One region of the Streptomyces sp. NBC_01217 genome, then DNA from elsewhere that is predicted to be linked to it. Evidence: predicted binding sites of a transcription regulator. Region 1 holds the regulator's gene; the other holds the start of a gene.
What was found. The regulator HrcA, encoded in region 1, represses chaperone genes, less so after heat shock. The targets are predictions, from matches to a motif close to TTNGCACTCNGNNNNNCNGAGTGCNAA.
Positions count from the first base shown of each region.

Region 2: the regulator HrcA is predicted to act here: its motif matches at 9,014-9,040, upstream of groES (co-chaperone GroES).

Region 1 is NZ_CP108538.1:2,967,114-2,977,782, forward strand. It holds gene OG507_RS13035 (S41 family peptidase) at 1-1,089, opposite strand, end outside; gene OG507_RS13040 (hypothetical protein) at 1,170-1,700, opposite strand; gene OG507_RS13045 (16S rRNA (uracil(1498)-N(3))-methyltransferase) at 1,822-2,568, opposite strand; gene OG507_RS13050 (nitronate monooxygenase) at 2,565-3,641, opposite strand; gene dnaJ (molecular chaperone DnaJ) at 3,820-4,956, opposite strand; gene hrcA (heat-inducible transcriptional repressor HrcA) at 4,957-5,973, opposite strand; gene OG507_RS13065 (MBL fold metallo-hydrolase) at 6,170-6,892, shown strand; gene OG507_RS13070 (DUF3097 domain-containing protein) at 6,918-7,751, shown strand; gene hemW (radical SAM family heme chaperone HemW) at 7,810-9,051, opposite strand; gene OG507_RS13080 (SpoIIE family protein phosphatase) at 9,146-10,669, opposite strand, start outside.
Region 2 is NZ_CP108538.1:5,475,954-5,486,622, reverse strand. It holds gene OG507_RS24725 (sigma-70 family RNA polymerase sigma factor) at 1-127, opposite strand, end outside; gene OG507_RS24720 (response regulator transcription factor) at 425-1,036, opposite strand; gene OG507_RS24715 (WhiB family transcriptional regulator) at 1,450-1,785, shown strand; gene OG507_RS24710 (LysR family transcriptional regulator) at 1,873-2,763, opposite strand; gene OG507_RS24705 (MOSC domain-containing protein) at 2,881-3,555, shown strand; gene OG507_RS24700 (SDR family NAD(P)-dependent oxidoreductase) at 3,591-4,364, shown strand; gene OG507_RS24695 (substrate-binding domain-containing protein) at 4,538-5,638, shown strand; partial or broken gene OG507_RS24690 (extracellular solute-binding protein) at 5,810-6,130, shown strand; partial or broken gene OG507_RS24685 (hydroxyacid dehydrogenase) at 6,135-6,707, shown strand; gene groL (chaperonin GroEL) at 6,828-8,453, opposite strand; gene groES (co-chaperone GroES) at 8,553-8,861, opposite strand; gene OG507_RS24670 (DUF6234 family protein) at 9,182-9,664, shown strand; gene OG507_RS24665 (polysaccharide deacetylase family protein) at 9,897-10,669, opposite strand, start outside.

The DNA.
Region 1 (10,669 bases):
TGCGCACTCCAGGGCGTCGTCGCCCTCGGCGTCGGTGACCCAGACGACGTGCTGGTCGCCGTCGGCCTGGAAGGTGCGGGGCATCCTGGCCCGTACGCCGGGTTCGACGGCGAGTGCGCGGGCCGGGCCCTCGCGGTGGGTGACCCAGTGGACGGCGCCGCGCGTCCCGACGGCGCTGCCGCGGCCCGTGCGGTCCGGGGACGCGGAGTCGAGGTGACTGCCGGCGTGCACGGAGTGCGGCTGGAGGTCTGCGCGCTGGCCGCCGAGCCGGATGGCGACGCGGCGCGGCTCGGCGCCTTCGAGGTCCTCCAGCAGCCAGAGCTCACCGGCCGAGGCGTAGCCGACGCGGGTGCCGTCGGTGGTCGCGTGGCGGGCGTAGAACCCTTCGACGCCGGTGTGGCGGCGCAGGTCCGAGCCGTCGGGCAGCGAGGAGTAGAGCGCGCCGACGCCTTCGTGGTCGGAGAGGAAGGCCACTCGGTCGCCCACCCACATCGGCGCCTCGATGTTCCCGTCGAGGTCCTCGTGCAGCCGTACGAACTCCGCCGGGCCGTCGGTCGCGCCCTCTTCCGCGATCCACAGCTTGCCCGCGGTGCCGCCCCGGTAGCGCTTCCAGGCGGCGGCCTCGCGCCCCATGGTGGCCGAGAGCAGCAGGACCCGTCCGCCGGGTCCGTACGCGAGGGAGCCGACCGGCCCGTACGGCAGGGTCCGCGCGGGACCGCCGTCGACCGGGACGGCCCTGGCCCAGCTGCGCCGCAGCGATGCCTGCCCCTGGGTGCTGATGACCAGTACGTCGCCCTCGGGCGTCCAGCCGCGTACGGAGGTCCGTGCGTCGCCCCAGTAGGTGAGCCGCCTGGAGGGGCCGCCGTCGACCGGTGCGACGTGCACTTCGGGCATTCCGTCCCGGGTGGACGTCCAGGCCACCCAGGTTCCGTCGGGAGATATCCGCGGATTGGTGACAGGTCGGTTGTCGGCGCTGACGCGCCAGGCCCGGCCGCCGTCCAGCGGCGCCAGCCAGACATCGTCCTCGGCGGTGAAGGCGATCAAATCGCCTTGGACATGGGGGTATCGGAGGTAGGCAGGCTGTGTCACATCGATCACCCTAGGCCGCGGAAGTGCTCTGCGTAACTGGGTTGGCCGGAGTACGCCGGGTGGTTGCGTGCCGGACGCACTCATTTGTCCCGGGGCGATTCGGTCACCGTGACCGTCACGGTGACCGCCGGACGGGCGCCGCCGGCGCCGTCCAGGGGCGGATCGGCCGCGGTGGTCGACGGGGCGGCGTCGCAGTCGCCGAGCACATCGGCCCGGAACACGTCCTTCCCGCCGGTCCTGGCGGTCAGGTCCCCGCGCACGCACCGCCCGTCGAGCGCCTGAGTCACCTTGCCGTTGAGCGTGATGTCCTTGCCGTTCCCGGTCTTTCCGGTGCAGGCGACGTCCGCGATCCGGCGCGGGGAGGCGGTGGGCGAGGCACCCCGGACCCGGTCCCCGTCGACGTCGGCCGTGCAGTTCAGCCACCGCACATCGACCCCGTTGCGTTCCAGGTCGCTGGTGCCGGCCAGGTCGGTGGTCACGGCGATGGATGCGGAGTTCAGACTGCCCGTCGGCTCACAGGCCACGACACCCGCGACCGCCGCGACCGCGAGTGCGGACGCGGCCAGAAAGCGACGGGTCCTTCCCTGACTCCATGCCCTTGATGTCCCCATAAGGGCAGCTTCCCACCGTTACCCCCCGGGAGGGTAGACGGCTTGCGGCCACAAAGGGGCGGCTCCGGCGCGCCGGTGGGGGCTTGCACCCGGCCGGCCGGTGCGCCCCCACCGAAGCGGCTTACGACCAGCGGCCGGTGCGCCCCAGCAGCAGTGCCGTCGCCGCCGTGCCGGCCGTCGAGGTGCGCAGGACGGACGTTCCGAGCCGGCAGGTCCGGGCGCCCGCCGCGGCGAAGGCCGCCAGTTCGTCCGGCGACACCCCGCCCTCGGGGCCGACGACCAGCACGATCTCGCCCTGGGTGGGGAGTTGGACGGTGGCCAGCGGCTCACTGTCGTGGCCCCGGTCCTCGTGCAGGACGGCGGCGAAGTCCGCCGCGGCCAGAAGCGCGGCAACCTGCTTGGTCGTCAGCGCGTCCGCCACCTCGGGGAAGCGCACCCGGCGCGACTGCTTGCCCGCCTCCCGGGCGGTGTTGCGCCATTTCGCGAGGGACTTGAGGCCGCGGTCGCCCTTCCACTGCGTGATGCAGCGCGCCGCCTGCCAAGGCACGATCGCGTCGACACCGGTCTCCGTCATAGTCTCGACGGCGACCTCGCCGCGGTCGCCCTTGGGCAGGGCCTGGACGACGGTGACACGGGGCGTGGGCCACGGCTCCTCCTGGACCGCCGTCAGATCGGTGACGACGAGCCGGTCCTTGCCCTCGGCGGCCCTGACGACGCCTTCCGTCCAGCGGCCGAGGCCGTCCGTCAGCACGACGTCCTCACCGGCGTGCAGCCGCTTCACCGATACGGCGTGCCGTCCCTCGGGTCCTTCCAGGACGAACTCGGGCCCCTCGGGGACCTGTTCGACGACGAAGACCGGTGCGGTCACTGCGTACTCCCTGTGCTCACTGCCGCGCGCGCGGCGTCCAGTTCTTCGGCGAGCAGCTCGATCAGCCGGCCGGCGGGCAGCTCGCGTGCCATCCGGTGCCCCTGCCCCGCCCACAGTGCCATGCCCTGCGCGTCCCCGGCCCTGGCCGCCGCCCGGCGCAGCCCGGCGGTCAGATAGTGGACCTGCGGGTACGCGGCGGGGGCGTACGGGCCGTGCTCACGCATGAAGCGGTTGACCAGACCGCGGGCCGGGCGGCCGGAGAACGCCCGGGTCAGGGCGGTCCGTACGAACAGCGGATTGGTCAGCGCCTGCTTGTGCAGCAGATGCGCCCCGGACTCGGGACAGACTAGGAATGCCGTGCCGAGCTGCGCCGCCTCCGCGCCCGCGGCGAGCACCGCGGCGATCTGGGATCCGCGCATCAGCCCGCCCGCGGCGATGAGCGGCACCTGCACGGTCTCGCGGACCTGGGACACCAGGGAGAGCAGCCCGATCCCGGTGCCGTCGGTCTGCGGGTCGTCGCGGTGGGTGGACTGGTGGCCGCCCGCCTCTATGCCCTGGACACAGACCGCGTCGGCACCCGCCCACTGGGCGGCCTGGGCCTCCTCGGGCGTGGTGACCGTCACGACGGTGTACGTGCCGACGCCGGCGAACGCGTCGAGAGTCTCGCGGGTCGGGCAGCCGAAGGTGAACGAGACGGCTGGGACCGGGTCGTCCAGGAGGATGGCGAGCTTGGCCTCGTAGCCGTCGTCGCCGCCGCTGGAGTCCGGGTCGTCGAGCGGGGTCTCGTACCAGGCCGCCTCACCGGCGAGCTGATGCCGGTACACCTCGACGGCGCTCGGGTCGGCGAGACCCGGTTGCGGCATGAAGAGATTTACGCCGAAGGGCTGACCGGTCAGCCCGCGCAGCTGTTTGATCTCGTTGTACATGCCGTCCGCCGTCTTGTACCCGGCGGCGAGAAAGCCCAGCCCGCCCGCTTCGGCGACGGCCGAGACGAGCTGCGGACAGGATGTTCCACCGGCCATCGGGGCCTGCACGATCGGATACCGGCAGAGATCGGTCAACACGGATGACATGACCGCATCGTGCCACGTCCCGTGCGCCATGGCGTGCGCGGCCTGCGGTCCGCTTTGCCCGCAAACACCGGGCGGTCCGCTTTGCCCGCAAACACCGGGCGGGCCGGTCCGCCCTCACACCCCGGACGGGCTCGGCAGGCGAGCCCGTCCGGCGGAAGTGAGCAGGGTGCCGGGGCCGTCAGCGGCCGTTGAAGGCGTCCTTCAGACGGGAGAACAGCCCCTGCTGCCCGGGCTGGAACTGCCCGGTGGGCCGCTCCTCGCCACGCATCTTCGACAGCTCCCGCAGCAGTCGCTCCTGCTCCGGGTCCAGCTTCGTCGGGGTCATCACCTCGACGTGCACGATCAGGTCGCCGCGCCCGCCGCCCCGCAGATGCGTGATGCCGCGTCCGTGCAGCGGGACGGACTGGCCGGACTGGGTGCCGGGCCGGATGTCGACCTCCTCCAGGCCGTCGAGCGTCTCCAGCGGCACCTTCGTGCCGAGCGCGCCCGCCGTCATGGGGATGGTGACCGTGCAGTGCAGGTCGTCGCCCCGGCGCTGGAACACCGCGTGCGACAGCTCGTGGATCTCCACGTACAGATCGCCGGCCGGGCCGCCGCCGGGGCCGACCTCGCCCTCGCCCGCGAGCTGGATGCGGGTGCCGTTGTCGACACCGGCGGGGATCTTCACGGTGAGCGTGCGCCGCGACCGGATGCGGCCGTCACCGGCGCACTCCGGACACGGGGTCGGCACGACCGTACCGAAGCCCTGGCACTGCGGGCAGGGCCGCGAGGTCATGACCTGGCCGAGGAAGGACCGGGTGACCTGGGAGACCTCGCCGCGGCCGCGGCACATGTCACAGGTCTGGGCGGAGGTGCCGGGTGCGGCGCCCTCGCCGTTGCAGGTCGCACAGACGACGGCCGTGTCGACCTGGATGTCCTTGGTGGTGCCGAACGCGGCCTCGGAGAGATCGATCTCCAGACGGATCATCGCGTCCTGGCCGCGCCGGGTGCGCGAACGGGGTCCGCGCTGCGACGACGTACCGAAGAACGCGTCCATGATGTCGGAGAAGTTGCCGAAGCCGCCCTGTCCGAATCCGCCCGCGCCACCGCCGCCGGAGGCGGACAGCGGGTCGCCGCCGAGGTCGTAGACCTGCTTCTTCTGCGGGTCCGACAGCACCTCGTAGGCGGCGTTGATCTCCTTGAACCGCTCCTGGGTCTTCGGATCGGGGTTCACATCCGGATGCAGCTCGCGGGCGAGCCTCCGGAAGGCCTTCTTGATCTCGTCCTGAGATGCGTCGCGGCGCACGCCGAGTACGGCGTAGTAGTCCGTGGCCACTTACGACTCCGCCAGGATCTGTCCGACGTAACGTGCCACTGCGCGTACCGCTCCCATCGTTCCGGGGTAGTCCATGCGGGTCGGTCCGACCACGCCGAGTTTGGCGACTGCCTCGTCGCCCGAACCGTAGCCGACCGCGACGACGGACGTGGAGTTGAGCCCCTCGTAGGCGTTCTCGTGCCCGATACGTACGGTCATGCCCGAGTCCTTGGCCTCGCCGAGCAGCTTCAGCAGCACGACCTGCTCCTCCAATGCCTCCAGCACCGGCCGGATCATCACAGGGAAGTCGTGCCCGAAGCGGGTGAGGTTGGAGGTGCCGCCGATCAACAGCCGCTCCTCCGTCTCCTCGACGAGGGTTTCGAGCAGGGTGGAGAGCACGGTGGACACGGTTCCCCGGTCCTCGCTCTCGAAGGATTCCGGCAGATCCTGCACCAGTTGCGGAACGTCCGCGAAACGGCGTCCCACGACCCGGCTGTTGAGCCGGGCCCGCAGATCGGCGAGAGAACTCTCACCGAACGGGGCGGGGCAGTCGATCATGCGCTGTTCGACCCGGCCGGTGTCCGTGATCAGCACGAGCATCAGCCGGGCCGCCGCCAGCGACAGCAGTTCCACATGCCGGACCGTCGACCGGGTCAGCGAGGGGTACTGCACGATGGCGACCTGCCGGGTCAGCTGCGCGAGCAGCCGTACGGTGCGGCCCACGACATCGTCGAGGTCGACCGCGCCGTCGAGGAAATTGTGAATGGCACGGCGCTCCGGCGACGAGAGGGGCTTGACGCCCGCGAGCTTGTCGACGAAGAGCCGGTAGCCCTTGTCCGTCGGGATGCGGCCCGCGCTGGTGTGCGGCTGGGCGATGAAGCCCTCGTCCTCCAGCACCGCCATGTCGTTGCGGACGGTGGCCGGGGAGACCCCCAGCTTGTGCCGCTCGGTGAGCGCCTTGGAACCCACGGGCTCCTCGGTGCCGACGTAGTCCTGGACGATGGCGCGCAGCACTTCGAGTCTGCGTTCGCTGAGCATCGCGCACACCTCCAGCTGTGTTCCTCGGTGGTTCTCGGGCCGTTCCTGCTTCATTCCCAGGAATCCGCCTGGCACTCTGTCCGTACGAGTGCCAGCAACCCCCCGGCCAGTGTACGGCGGTCGAGTGGGGGCCTAGCAAGAGCGACCGGCCACGCTACCGCGAGACTGCGCAGGTCGTTGCCGATAGCGTCGCGGTATGGACGCCTCTTGGGAAGAGTTCGGCTGGGAGCGACTCGGTCACGGAGTGGGCCGGCGGCGCCTTCCCGGTTGGGATGCGACGGTCGCACTGGTGGTCGGAGCGGATGGAGTGCTGCTGCACGACACCGGATCGACACTGCGCGAAGGCGCGGAAGTACGCACCCAGGCACAGGCCCTGCTCGGCCGGAGGGTGACGCATATCGCACTCAGCCACCCCCACTTCGACCATGTGCTGGGCACCGCCGCGTTCTCCGGCGCCCAGGTGTACGGAGCGGTCGGCATGGCCGCGCTGCTGAAGCTCGGGGCCGACGATCTGCGCGCCTCCGCGATCCGCCACGGGGTGTCCGAACACGAGGCGACCGAGGCCACCGACGCACTGGTGGCACCGCAGCACGAGGTGCGCGGCGAGTGGACGCTCGATCTGGGCGGCGGCCGTCAGGTGCTGCTGGCGAATGTGGGCCCCGCCCACAGCGGCCACGATCTGGCGGTACTCGTCCCCGGCTCCCCCGCCGTGGTGCTCTGCGGCGACCTGGTCGAGGAGTCCGGCGAACCGCAGGCGGGCCGGGACGCGGTCCCGTCCCGCTGGCCGGCCGCGCTGGACCGGCTGCTGGCGCTGGGCGGCGAGGACGCGGTGTACGTTCCGGGGCACGGGGCGGTGGTGGACGCGGCGTTCGTACGGGACCAGCGCGACCGGCTGGCCGCCCTCTTCGGCGTGTCGTGATGTGTGGTCGTCCTATCGTCATCCGATGCGCAGTTACCAGCCGGACCTGACCCCGCCGTGGAAGAAGTCCGCCCCCGTTCCCGAGGTCCCCGCCGAGCCCGATCTGGTCGTGGAGGAGGTCTCCACCGGCTTCTGCGGTGCGGTGATCCGCTGCGAGAAGACGGCCCAGGGTCCGACGGTGACCCTGGAGGACCGCTTCGGCAAGCACCGGGTGTTCCCGATGGAGCCGCGCGGATTCCTGCTGGAGGGCCGGGTGGTCACGCTCGTACGCCCGTCGGCGGCCGCTCCCACGCGCCCCGCACGCACGGCCTCGGGCTCGGTCGCGGTACCCGGGGCGCGCGCCCGGGTGGCGCGGGCCGGCCGGATCTATGTGGAGGGCCGCCACGACGCGGAGCTGGTCGAGCGCGTCTGGGGTGACGATCTGCGGATCGAGGGCGTGGTCGTCGAGTACCTGGAGGGCATCGACGACCTCCCGGCCATCGTGCGCGCCTTCTCCCCCGGTCCGGACGCCAGACTGGGCGTCCTGGTCGACCACCTGGTCCCCGGCTCCAAGGAGTCCCGCATCGCCGAGCAGGTCTCGGACGGATACGTACTGGTGGTGGGCCACCCGTACATCGACGTCTGGGAGGCGGTGAAGCCGTCGTCCGTCGGCATCCCCGCCTGGCCGGTGATCCCGCGCGGCCAGGACTGGAAGACGGGCGTGTGCCGCGCACTGGCCTGGCCGGAGAACACGGGCGCGGCCTGGCAGCGCATCCTGTCCACGGTCCACTCCTACCGCGACCTGGAGCCGTCGCTGCTGGGTTCGATGGAACACCTGATCGACTTCGTGACAGCGCCCGGATCCAGCCCTTCCGACTGACCTTTCAGCCCCTTTGGCGTTTGAGGAGCGGGGGTCCGGGGGCAGCGCCCCCGCCCCCTCAGTCCACCAGGTCCCGCACCACCGCATCCGCCAACAAGCGCCCCCGCAAGGTAAGCACCGCCCGCCCCTGCTCGTACGGACCAGGCTCCAGCAGCCCGTCCGCCAGAGCGCGCCGGGAGGCGGCCAGCCCCGCCGGTTCCAGCAGTGACAACGGGCACCCGTCCGCGAGCCGCAGCTCCAGCAGGATCCGCTCGACCCGCCGGTCCTCGGCGGAGAGGATCTCGCGTCCGGCCCCCGGCGACCGCCCCTCGGCCAGCGCCTGCGCGTACGCCCCCGGATGCTTCACATTCCACCAGCGCACCCCGCCGACGTGGCTGTGCGCCCCCGGCCCGGCGCCCCACCAGTCGGCGCCACGCCAGTACAGCTCGTTGTGCAGGCACCGGCCCTCGGGCGTACGGGCCCAGTTCGACACCTCGTACCAGGAGAAGCCCGCAGCGGCCATCGCCTCGTCCGCGATCAGATACCGGTCGGCGTGGGCGTCGTCATCGGTCATCGGGATCTCGCCGCGCCGGATCCGCCGCGCCAGCTGCGTGCCCTCCTCGACGATCAGCGCGTACGCCGACACATGGTCCGGCCCCGCCCCGATCGCCGCGTCCAGCGAGGCACGCCAGTCGTCGTCGGACTCCCCGGGAGTGCCGTAGATCAGATCGAGATTGACGTGCTCGAAGCCCGCTGCCCTCGCCTCCGCGACGCATGCCTCGGGCCGCCCCGGCGTATGCGTACGGTCCAGGATCTTCAGTACGTGCTGCCGCGCGCTCTGCATCCCGAACGAGATCCGGTTGAACCCACCCTCCCGCAGCTCGGCCAGATAGGCCGGACCGACGGACTCCGGATTGGCCTCGGTGGTGATCTCGGCATCGTCCGCGAGCCCGAACTCCTCGCGGATCGCCCCCAGCATCCGTACGAGATCCCCGGCGGCCAGCAGGGTCGGCGTACCGCCGCCGACGAAGACCGTACGGACCGTACGCGGATCATCGCCGAGGACCTTCCGGGCCTGGCGGACCTCGCCGATCAGATGGGCGGCGTAGTTGTCCCTGGAGGCCAGCGCACCGCCGGAGCCGCGCAGCTCGGTGGCGGTGTAGGTGTTGAAGTCGCAGTAGCCGCAGCGGGTCGCGCAGTAGGGCACATGCAGGTAGAAGCCGAGCGGCCGGTCGGCGGCGCCTTCCAGGGCATGGCGGGGCAGCGCCCCGTCGTCGGGTACGGGTTCACCATCGGGCAGTACGGAAGGCATACCGCCCATTGTGACTCGCCGCCGCGGATCCCCGGGCCATGCCCATGATCACGCAGACCGCCCGCCCCGTCCTCCCCTGGGAGGGCGCCTCCAGAAGGGCGCCTCACCCGGCCTGCAACACCAGCAACGCCAGATCGTCATCCGGCGGCCGCTCGGCGAATTCGTGCACGGCCCGCTTGATCCGGTCCGCGATCCCGTCCGCCGACAGACCGGTGCAGTCGGCCAGCGCCATGGCCAGACCGTCCCCGTCGTCGAACATCAGCGCCCCGGAGCGCCGCTCCGTCACCCCGTCCGTGACGCACAGCAGGCTGTCGCCCGGCGCCAGCTCGAAGCTCTGGCTCTCGTACGCGACGTCGTCGAAGATCCCGAGCAGCATCTGCGGCTCGGCGGCCGGGCGCACCTCGCCGCCGGGCCGCAGCAGCAGCGGCAGCGGGTGGCCGGCGCTGGCCAGGGTGCAGCGAACACCGCCGCCGGGCAGCGGCACCAGTTCTCCGTACAGCAGGGAGAGGAAGCGTGACTGCCCGGTGTCCGCCGTCTGCTGGCCGCCCGCCGCGGCCACCATGAGCGCGGCCGCCTCGGCGGCCTCCATCGCGTCGTCGAGGAGCAGCCGGTTGAGCCGGTCCAGCACCTCGCCTACGCCGAAGCCCTCGCGGGCCAGCAGCCGCAGCCAGGGCCGGGCGAGACCGGTGACGACGGCCGCCTCGGGGCCGCTGCCCTGCACATCGCCGAGGACGAAGCACCAGCGGTCGCCGGGGCACGGGAAGATGTCGTAGAAGTCACCGCCGACGACTCCGTCGTCGCTGGGTTCGTACACCAGCGAGCTGGTGACGCCGGGTATGTCGGCGACCTTGCTGGGCAGCAGTGCCCGCTGCAGGATGCGGCTGATGGTGGCCTGCCGGGTGTACGCGCGGGCGGCGCCGACGGCCAGGCCGACACGGCGTACGAAGTCCTCGATCAGGGCGGTCACTTCGTCGGGTACGCGTGCCGTGCCCTCCCTGGCGAGGAGTACGGCGCCGAGTGTGCGGCCTCCCGAGGTGATCCGGTAGGCGAGGGCGGACCCGGTGCGCCCGTCGGATTCCGCTTCCGTGCCGTCCTCCTCGCCACCGGGCCAGGGCATGGAGACGGGGCCCGTACCCACCCGCTCGGGCAGCCGGATCGGGCCCTGCTCCAGCACCGTGCGCAGCTGCCCGGTCTCGGCCTCGTCCCGGTGCCAGACGCTGGCGAGCCGGGGGACGGCCGAGGGGCCGCCGTTCTCGGGTTCCAGCCAGATCGCGCACCAGTCGGCGAGCCTGGGCACCAGTAACTGCCCGGCGAGCGCCGCGACGATGTCCTCGTCGAGCTGGCCGGCGAGCAGGTCCGACGCCTCGGCGAGGAACGAGAGCGCGCCGCGGCCCGCCCAGTCCGCGTCGTCGCGCAGGGCGCGCCGGGCGCTGGGGGCGAGCAGCTCGGCGGCGCGCAGCCCCTGCTGGAAGCCGGGCTCGGCCGACGGTTCGGGAAACGGGTTCCAGTCGTCGACCGGGAGCCGGGCCCAGACGGTCTTGAGGCCGGTGCGGTAGGTGATGCCCCAGCGCTCGGCGAGGGTGCCGACGAGCTGGAGCCCGCGACCGTACTCCGCGGGCTCCTCGGG
Region 2 (10,669 bases), 2.5 Mb from region 1:
GCCGGGACCCGCAGTAGCGCAGTGCGAGGGGGTGGACGTGGGCCAGCAGATCATGGGTGGCCTGCGCGTCGCCCTCGACAGCACGGTGCACCAGTGCACCGATCACCGTCGTCTCGTCGTCGCGCATCGGACCATGGTGCCCCGGAGCCGCGTCATCCGTGGCGCCGCGTCCGTAGTTGTGCACCGAAGCGTTATGAGCGGGTGCGCCGGAAGTCATGTCCTGCGCCCTCCCCTTCCGCTCGACCGAATCGTTCCCGAGGAACTCCACATCTCAAGGATGCGGCATCGGCCGGGAAGCGTCACATACCGTCGGCGCGGAGGGCGCCACCGGCGGGGCGGAGCCCGCCCCGCACACGTCTCTCGCATCGCCCCGTCCGCCGTTGTGCGGACGGGGAGTCGACCGTCTGCCGGCCATGGCCGGCCCTCAGCGGACCAGGCCCCAGCGGAAGCCGAGCGCGACGGCGTGCGCCCGGTCCGAGGCGCCGAGCTTCTTGAACAGACGCCTGGCGTGCGTCTTCACCGTGTCCTCGGAGAGGAACAGCTCACGGCCGATCTCGGCGTTCGAGCGGCCGTGGCTCATTCCTTCGAGGACCTGGATCTCCCGCGCGGTGAGCGTCGGCGCCGCACCCATCTCGGCCGACCGCAGCCGACGCGGGGCGAGCCGCCACGTCGGATCGGCCAGCGCCTGGGTGACGGTGGCCCGCAGCTCCGCGCGGGAGGCGTCCTTGTGCAGATAGCCGCGGGCACCGGCGGCGACCGCGAGCGCGACCCCGTCGAGATCCTCGGCGACGGTCAGCATGATGATCCGGGCGCCGGGGTCGGCGGAGAGCAGCCGCCGGACCGTCTCCACACCCCCCAGACCGGGCATGCGTACGTCCATCAGAATCAGATCCGAACGGTCGGCACCCCAGCGGCGGAGGACTTCCTCGCCGTTGGCCGCCGTCGTCACACGCTCGACGCCGGGCACGGTCGCGACCGCGCGACGGAGCGCCTCTCGGGCAAGCGGGGAGTCGTCGCAGACGAGGACGGATGTCATGACCGTCCTCCGCAGCTGATGCGCGTCACCTTGAGCCTCCAGGCTGTTACAAGTCGTCACCTGAGCGGTTGACACTCTCGGACATCTGCCCGATCGCTTTTTCCGTCAACCGCCCCCGCCCTCTTAACGATGGTCACTCGAAAGAGTTACGGGTCGGACGAATGAGATCGGCACTCTACGTGAGGGCGCGCACACGGAGGAGAGCGACGCGGTTCATCCAACCGTCAACCGAAACTTCATATGAAGGTATGCCCCATTTGGCGGGTTTTCTTCCCTTTTGCTGGTGTCTGTGACTAGATTCGCAATCAGTCATATTTACATCTACTTACACCGTAGATGTAAATGTCATGGGCACGGTCAATATCGGACGACAACGATGATTCCGACTCAGCATGGTTTCGAGGGGACAAGCAATGGCAGATTTCTCCCGCCTTCCCGGACCCAACGCCGATCTGTGGGACTGGCAACTGCTGGCGGCCTGCCGCGGGGTCGACAGCTCGCTGTTCTTCCACCCGGAGGGTGAACGCGGGGCGGCACGGAGCGCCCGCGAGAACTCGGCAAAAGAGGTCTGCATGCGATGCCCGGTACGCGCGGAGTGTGCGGCCCACGCACTGGCGGTGCGAGAGCCCTACGGAGTGTGGGGCGGACTGACCGAGGACGAACGCGAGGAGCTCATGGGACGGGCCCGCAACCGGCTGATCGCGGCAGCGGCGCCGTCGGGCGCACCGTCCCCCTCGGGGCACGGTTGATACCGCCGCACCCCGCACCGTAAATAGAAAAACGTTTCTGCATCTCACCCGGCCACTGACGGGGGCCGGGTCACAGGCAGGCCCCGCTCAGCGCGCAGCCGCCTGGGACAGCCGGTCCAGGGTGGCCGCCACCGCCGGCACCCGGGCCAGGTCGGGCAGGGTCAGGGCGACGATCTCGCGCTCGATGGCCGGTTCGACCGTCACGGTACGGGCCCCCTTGGGGCGTACCGACTCGAGCGCCAGCTCCGGCAGTACGGCCACCCCCAGCCCGGCCCCGACCAGCCCGATCACAGCCGGGTAGTCGTCGGTGGCGAAGTCGATCCGGGGGGTGAAGCCGGACCGCTCGCAGACCTCCACCAGCTGGCGGCGACAGCGCGGGCAGCCCGCGATCCACGACTCGTCGGCCAGCTCGGCGATGCCGACCGCGGCCGAACCGGCCAGCGGGTGCCCCTCGGGGACCAGACCGATCAGCCGGTCGGTGAGCAGCGGGCGTACGACCAGGTCGTCCCACTCCGCGCCGGAGACGCCGTAACGGAAGGCCAGCGCGATGTCGCAGTCGCCCTCGCGCAGCATCTCGACCGAGCGCGGCGGCTCGGCCTCGACCAGGGAGACCCGGGTGCCGGGATGGGCCGCGCGCAGCGCCGCGAGGGCGCCGGGGACCAGCGTGGAGCTGCCGCTGGGGAACGAGACGAGCCGGACCCGGCCGGCCCGCAGCCCGGCGATCGCGGCGACCTCCTCCTCGGCGGCGGTGAGCCCGGCGAGGATGCCCGAGGCGTGCCGGACCAGCGCCTCACCCGCCTGGGTAAGGCGCATCTCGCGTCCCGTACGGATCAGCAGCGTGGTCCCCGCGGAGGCTTCCAGGGCCTTCATCTGCTGGCTGACCGCGGGCTGGGTGCAGCCCAGGTCACGGGCGGCGGCGGAGAACGAGCCGGTGGCGGCCACGGCGCGCAGAACACGGAGATGACGGGCTTCGATCACCCTTCAACCATAAGCGACTCTTGGGCCGGGCAAGAATTATTGGCATGCATCTTTGAGGGTGGAGTGCTTAGTTTTGACCCTATGAAGCCGATGATGCCGATGAAGCCGACGGGCCCGATGAAGCTGCTGTCCGTGAATGTGGGGCGGCCCGAGGCCGCCGCGTACACCGATGCCCCCAGCGGCGTGACCGGGATCGACAAGCGGCCTGCCGACGGCGCCGTACGCGTCACCGACCCCGGCCCCAAGGGGACCGGCGGCAGTGGTCTGGCCGGGGACACGGTGGCCGATCTGCGCCATCACGGCGGCTCCGACCAGGCCGTGTACGCCTTCGCCCGAGAGGAACTCGACGTCTGGGAGCGGGAGCTCGGCCGGCCGCTGGCCAATGGCGCGTTCGGCGAGAACCTGACGACCAGTGGTCTCGACGTGAGCGGCGCGAGGATCGGCGAGCGCTGGCGGATCGGCCCCGATCTGGTCCTGGAGGTGTCGTCGAGCCGGATTCCGTGCCGTACGTTCGCCGGTCATCTCGACGAGAAGGGCTGGGTCAAGCGGTTCACCCGGGCGGCCGCTCCGGGTGCCTATCTGCGGGTGATCGAGCCGGGCGAGATCCGCGCCGGGGACCCGGTCGAGATCGTGTACCGGCCCGACCACGACGTCACCGTGGCGCTGGAGTTCCAGGCGTCGACGACGCGTCGGGAGCTGCTGCCGAAGCTGCTCGCGGCCCGGGACGCGCTGCATCCCGAGGTGCTGCGCGCCGCCCTGAAGTACGTGGAGAAGGAGGGGGCGGACGGCTGATCACGGCGTGCCCGGCAGGCACTAACGTGCCGCCTATGACGACTGCACTGATTACGGGCGCGACCGCAGGGATCGGAGCCGCCTTCGCGCGGCGGCTCGCGGCCGATGGGCACAACCTGGTGCTGGTGGCGCGCGACACAGAGCGGCTGCGCGAGCAGGCGACCGAACTGCACGACCGGCACGGCATCGAGGCCGAGGTGCTGACGGCCGACCTGTCCGGGGACAAGGGGATCGCCGCGGTCGAGGACCGGTTGACGGACCGTCACCATCCCGTCGATCTGCTGGTCAACAACGCCGGGTTCGGCAACAGGGGCCGCTATCTGGAGGTGCCCATGGCCGACGAGCTGAACATGCTGAAGGTGCACTGCGAGGCGGTGCTGCGGCTGACCTCGGCGGCCGCGGCCGGGATGAAGGAGCGCGGGCGGGGCGGGGTCGTCAATGTGGCCTCGGTGGCGGCGTTCGTGCCGCGCGGGACGTACGGGGCGTCCAAGGCGTGGGTCGTGCAGTTCACCCAGGGCGCGGCGAAGGACCTGGCCGATTCGGGGGTGCGGCTGATGGCACTGTGCCCGGGCTTCGTACGGACGGAGTTCCACGAGCGGGCCGGGATGGGGACCGGCAACATTCCGGGCTGGATGTGGCTCGACGCGGACAAGCTGGTGGCGACGGCCCTGGCGGATCTGGCACGCGGCAAGTCGGTCTCGATCCCGGACCCCCGGTACAAGGCGCTTATGGGGCTCGTGAAGGTGACGCCGCGCGGCCTGCTCGGAGGGGTCAGCTCCAAGACGGGCCGCAAGTACGGACCGCAGTGAGCGGGCGGTTACGGCATCGCCGAAATCCTGGACCTGGTTTGATCGAATGCCAATGGATCGCGCTTGAATGATCGAAACTCTCATCATTCGATCACGTTGGTCTAGGGTCGGACAACGGCCCCGGCGCCGGCCGGACCGGGGGCCGGGCCACACACTGCGAGGGGACTGCCGCCGTGCGCGAAAGTGCTGCTGAACGTCATGACCGCCTACTGGGGCTGGTACGGGAACGGGGCTCGGCCCGGGTCTCGGATCTGGCCGCCCAGCTGGGGGTCTCGCCCGTCACGGTGCGCCGGGACGTGGAGGAGCTGGCCGGCCGGGGCCTGCTCGACCGGGTCCACGGCTCGGTGTCCTGGCCGCAGGGCGCCGCTCACGCCGCTTCCGCCGCCACCGCTGGGCCCGGCGGCCCCGGCAGCGGCCTGGTCCTCGGCATGCTCGCGCCCTCGTCGACGTACTACTTCGCCGAGGTCATCCGCGGGGCCCACGAGGCCGCCGCCAGGGTGGGCGCCCGGCTGATCCTGCGGATCTCCGACTACCGGCCGCGGGAGGACCAGGCCCGCACCGAGGGCCTGCTCTCCGCGGGCGCCGAGGGACTGCTGGTCGCGCCGGGCTGGCAGCACCCGGGCGACCCCGCCGCGTTCGGCGACTGGATCGCCTCGCTGCCCGTGCCGACCGTCCTGCTGGAGCGCAGGCCCGCCGCGGGCTCCCCGCTGGACGGCCTGGACCGGGTCTGCTCCGACCATGCGCACGGGGTGCTGCTCGCCGTACGCCACCTGGTGGACCTCGGGCACGGGGCGCCGCTGCTGATGGCCCGGGCGGACTCCCCGACCGCCGTCGCCGTGCGGTCCGGGTACGCGGAGGCGCTGTCCGTGCTCGGGCTGCGCGCACCGCAGGACGTGATCGATTCCGTACCGGCCGAACTCGCTCCGGACGCCTTCGAAGAGGCCGTGCGGGCGCTGCGCGAGGCCGTCCGCTCAGGGGTGGCGACGGCGGCGCTGATCCATAACGACGTGGACGCGATCCAGGTGGTACAGCGCCTGGCCGAGCTCGGTGTGCGGGTGCCGGACGATCTGGCGCTGATCGCGTACGACGACGAGGTGGCGGCCCTAGCGGACACCCCGCTCACGGCGGTCGCGCCGCCCAAGCGCGAAGTGGGCCGCCATGCGACAGAACTGCTGGTGGAGCGGCTCGGCCAGGGCACGGACACGCCCCGGCGGCATCTGACGCTGCTCCCGCAACTGCGGGTCCGCGACTCCTGCGGAGCGCCCCTGTCGTAGGCGGTGCTGCGGGCCTCCGCGCACCCCTCCCGCAGAGCATCCCGCAGCACTTCCGTACGCAACTCATCTGATCTTTTTTCGATCAATCGCTCTTTCGCTCTTAACTTCGGTCACGGCTGGTCCAAGGATCACGGCCAACGCCAATGTCGTCGCCTGTTCAGGAGCCTCGCTGTGAGCCGCAGTTCGAGCAGAACGTCCCTCGCCATAGTCGGCGCCGTCACCGCCCTCGCCGTTCTCACGGCCTGTGGCGGCAGCGGCGACGACTCCTCCACCGCCGGAAGCGACGGCAAGCCCGTCAGCATCACCTTCTGGGGCTGGGCCATGGGGTCCAAGGAGGTCGTTGACGCGTTCAACGCCTCGCACAAGAACATCGAGGTGGTCTACGAGGAGATCCCGTCCGGCAACGCGGGCGGCTACGCCAAGATCTCCAACGCGGTGAAGGCGGGCAACGCCCCCGACCTGGTCTCCATCGAGTATCCGCAGTTCCCGGACGCTCGCGGAGCTCGACGGCTGCGGCAACTACCGCCGTACCGTCGGCATCGTCGGTGCCTCGCGCATCGGCCGGCGCGTGATCGAGCTGCTGCGCCCCTTCGACCTGGACGTCCTGCTGTACGACCCGTACGTGGACGGTCCGGAGGCGGCGCGGCTCGGTGTGCGGCTCACCTCGCTCGACGAGCTGTGCGCGGGCAGCTCGGTCGTCTCGGTGCACGCGCCGCAGCTTCCCGAGACGCACCATCTGATCGGCGCGGCGCAGCTGTCGGCCATGGCGGACGGGGTGACGCTGATCAACACGGCGCGGGGATCGCTGGTCGACGAGGAGGCGCTGCTGCCCGAGCTGACGAGCGGGCGGCTGCATGCGGTGCTCGATGTGACGGAGCCGGAACTTCCGCCTGCGCGTTCGCCGTTGTACGAGCTGCCGAATGTGCTGCTGACTCCGCACGTCGCGGGTTCGCTGGGCGATGAGCTGCATCGGATGGCCGATCAGGCGCTGGATGAGCTGGAGCGGTTCGCGGCCGGCCTGCCCTTCGCGGACCCGGTCCGGGCGGGGGCGCTGCGGCGCTCGGCGTGACGGGGCCTCCAGCCGGGGCTCCCCCCGGATCCCGGTCCTCGAACGCCGGACGGGCTGAAAGCCGAAGCCCGGTACCCCGCGACGGGGTACCGGGCCTCAGTGGCTGGGTCGAGCTACACGCTAGTGCGAGTGGCCGTGGCCACCGTGACCGGCCTCGGCCTCTTCCTCGGCCGGCTTCTCGACGACCAGGGTCTCGGTCGTGAGCAGCAGCGACGCGATGGACGCGGCGTTCTCCAGCGCGGAGCGGGTGACCTTGACCGGGTCGATGACGCCGGCCTTCACCAGGTCGCCGTACTCGCCGGTCGCGGCGTTGAAGCCCTGGCCCTTGTCGAGCTCGGAGACCTTCGAGGTGATGACGTAACCCTCAAGGCCCGCGTTCTCGGCGATCCAGCGCAGCGGCTCGACGGCGGCGCGGCGCACGACCGCGACACCGGTGGCCTCGTCGCCGGTCTTGCCGAGGTTGCCCTCAAGGACCTTGACGGCGTGGACCAGAGCGGAGCCACCACCGGAGACGATGCCCTCCTCGACCGCGGCGCGGGTCGCGGAGATGGCGTCCTCCAGACGGTGCTTCTTCTCCTTGAGCTCCACCTCGGTGGCGGCACCGACGCGGATCACGCACACGCCGCCGGCCAGCTTCGCAAGGCGCTCCTGGAGCTTCTCGCGGTCCCAGTCGGAGTCCGTGGCCTCGATCTCGGCCTTGATCTGGTTGACCCGGCCCTTGACGTCGCCGGGCTCGCCGCCGCCGTCCACGATCGTCGTGTCGTCCTTGGAGACGGTGACGCGGCGCGCCGAGCCCAGCACGTCCAGACCGGCCTGGTCGAGCTTGAGGCCGACCTCCTCGGCGATGACGGTCGCACCGGTGAGGGTGGCGATGTCGCCGAGCATGGCCTTGCGGCGGTCACCGAAGCCCGGGGCCTTCACCGCGACGGCGTTGAAGGTGCCACGGATCTTGTTGACGACGAGGGTCGACAGCGCCTCGCCCTCGACGTCCTCGGCGATGATCAGCAGCGGCTTGGAGCCACCGGCCTGGATGACCTTCTCCAGCAGCGGGAGCAGCTCCTGGATCGAGCCGATCTTGCCCTGGTGGATCAGGATGTACGGGTCGTCGAGGACGGCCTCCATACGCTCCTGGTCGGTCACCATGTACGGGGACAGGTAGCCCTTGTCGAAGGCCATGCCCTCGGTGAAGTCGAGGTCCAGACCGAAGGTGTTGGACTCCTCGACGGTGATGACACCGTCCTTGCCGACCTTGTCCATCGCGTCCGCGATGAGCTCGCCGACCTGCGAGTCCTGCGCGGAGAGCGCGGCCACGGCAGCGATGTCGGACTTGTCGTCGATCGGTCGGGCGGTCGCGAGGAGCTCCTCGGACACGGCCTTGACCGCGGCGTCGATGCCCTTCTTCAGGGCGGCCGGGGAGGCACCCGCGGCAACGTTGCGCAGACCCTCGCGGACGAGCGCCTGGGCGAGCACGGTGGCGGTGGTCGTACCGTCACCCGCCACGTCGTTGGTCTTGGTGGCGACCTCCTTCACCAGCTGGGCACCGAGGTTCTCGTACGGGTCGTCGAGCTCGACCTCGCGCGCGATGGTGACACCGTCGTTGGTGATGGTGGGAGCGCCGAACTTCTTGTCGATGACGACGTTGCGGCCCTTGGGGCCGATCGTCACCTTCACCGTGTCGGCAAGCTTGTTGACGCCGCGCTCAAGGGCGCGACGGGCGTCCTCGTCGAACTTCAGAATCTTCGCCATGGGAGCTGAGCTTTCCTCTCAAACGAACTGCGCCCCCGACCACCCGGCTGGTTGTTCGCAGGGGGCCAGGGGCGCAGAACAGAAGCAAACGTGGGTGAATTACTTCTCGATGATCGCGAGCACGTCGCGAGCCGAGAGGACGAGGTACTCCTCGCCGTTGTACTTCACCTCGGTGCCGCCGTACTTGCTGTACAGCACGACGTCGCCGGTCTTGACGTCGAGCGGAAGGCGCTCGCCGTTCTCGAAGCGGCCCGGGCCCACGGCCAGGACGACGCCCTCCTGGGGCTTCTCCTTGGCGGTGTCCGGAATGACCAGGCCGGAGGCCGTGGTCTGCTCGGCGTCGAGCGGCTGGACCACAATGCGGTCCTCGAGCGGCTTGATCGCAACCTTGGTGCTGGCGGTCGACACGATCCGGTCTCCCCCTTCGGAGATCTCACGGGGTTAGGAGTCTTTGGGTGGCGACCAGGTGGATCCGTCGTCGCGGGTGCCGGACCTGCCAGTCGCACAGTACTGCTGGCACTCTCCAGTGGTGAGTGCCAGCACCGAGACTATGACCGCGATTAGCACTCGGTCAAGCGGAGTGCCAATTCAGCCAGTCGTGGCGTGACCTCGGCCAGGGCGCCGGAGGCCGCGACGGGTCCGAGGAACGGGGCCGAACAACGCAACGGTCCGGACACCGTAGGGACAACGCCGGGACGGACCGCACCGTTCCGTACGACCGTGGATCCGTGATCGAACCTCCGTACCGGCCGTCGGACCCGCTTCCGCCCCGCCCCTTTGTCGTACGGAACTCCACGGGCCGCGTGAACGGCTGCCTCGACGTGCTGCTCGGTCTGCTGCTGGTGGTCGTGGAGGGGCTGATCTTCGCGGCCGCCGCCTTCTGGCTGACCCTGTCCCGGTGGGATCCCGGCGGCCAGGAGGGGACGCGGCTCCCGCCGATGGACTGGACTCCCGTCCTGGTCTTCGGCGGGTTCGCCGCGGTGGTCGCGCTGATCGCCGTGGTGCTGATCCGCTCGAACCGGCCCGGGGCGGGCGCGATCCAGGTCCTGGCCGCGCTCCTGCTGTGCGTGGCGGCGGTGCTGGCCGGGCACGAGGACTACCGCCGCTCGCATCCGGCGCCCGCGCCCGCTCCTTCGTACGATCCCGGCCGGTCCGGCCACCAGTGCCTCAGCGGTGGCGACAACCGCGAGTGCCTGGACTCCGGCGGCTGACGGCAGGCGGTGACGACCGGCGGCCGCTGCACCCCGTGATCACTGTGCGGACGCCCGTGGTGGCGCGGATGCGCGGACGGGCCCGCCGCGGGGGCCGGCCGTGGCCGGGTCACCTTCTGTGCGGCCTTGCGGCCCAGCCGTTCGATCGGGTCCACCGACTGGGCGCATCCGGCGGTGGCGGTCAGCAGCGCACCGGCCACCAGCAGTCCGGCGAGCAGCCGGTGCGCCCTGCTCATACGTAGTCCTCCAGCCGCGCCACGGCGTACCCCTTGTCCGTGATGGTCTTCATGACCGCCCGGACCAGGTCGGCCATGCTGCCGTTCCAGTCCTTCGGGCCCCGGAAGTGCGTGAGGATGATGTCGCCGGGATGCAGGTCCTGGTCCGTCTCGCGCCACTCCATGCGGTCCGGGAACGCCTCCGCGTTCCACAGCGGCACGGCCTTGATGCCGCAGGACTTGGCGATGCGGAGCGTGTCCCCGTTGTAGTTGCCGTACGGCGGGCGGAAGAGCCTGGGCCGCTGCCCGTACTCCTTCGCGATGATGTCCTGCTGGCCGCAGATCTCGTTCTTCTGCTCCTCGTACGAGAGCCCCGGCAGACGGGTGTGGTTGAGCGTGTGGTTGTTGAGCCCGGTACCCAGCCGCTGCATCTCCCCGAAGTACCCGTAGCTGCTGCGCACCAGGTAGTCGCTGAGGAATGCGCTGTACGGGATGTCCAGCTCGTCCATCATCTGCAGCAGTTCGGGGTCCTTCTCGGCGCCGTCGTCGATCGTCAGGAAGACGATCCGCTCCTTGGTCGGGACGGTGGTGAAGACCGGCGGCAGCGAATCGTCGCCGCCCTCGACCTCGAACCCCTCGCGGGTGGTGATGTGCGGCTTCACGACGGGCGGCGGGGGTGCGGTCAGCGGTGGCCTCTCCAGCCCCCACTTCTTGGCGAGGGCCGCCCGTACGGCCGGGCTGAACCTCACGTTCTCCCGGCCGGCGGGTCCGCGGCCCTGGTTCACCCGTT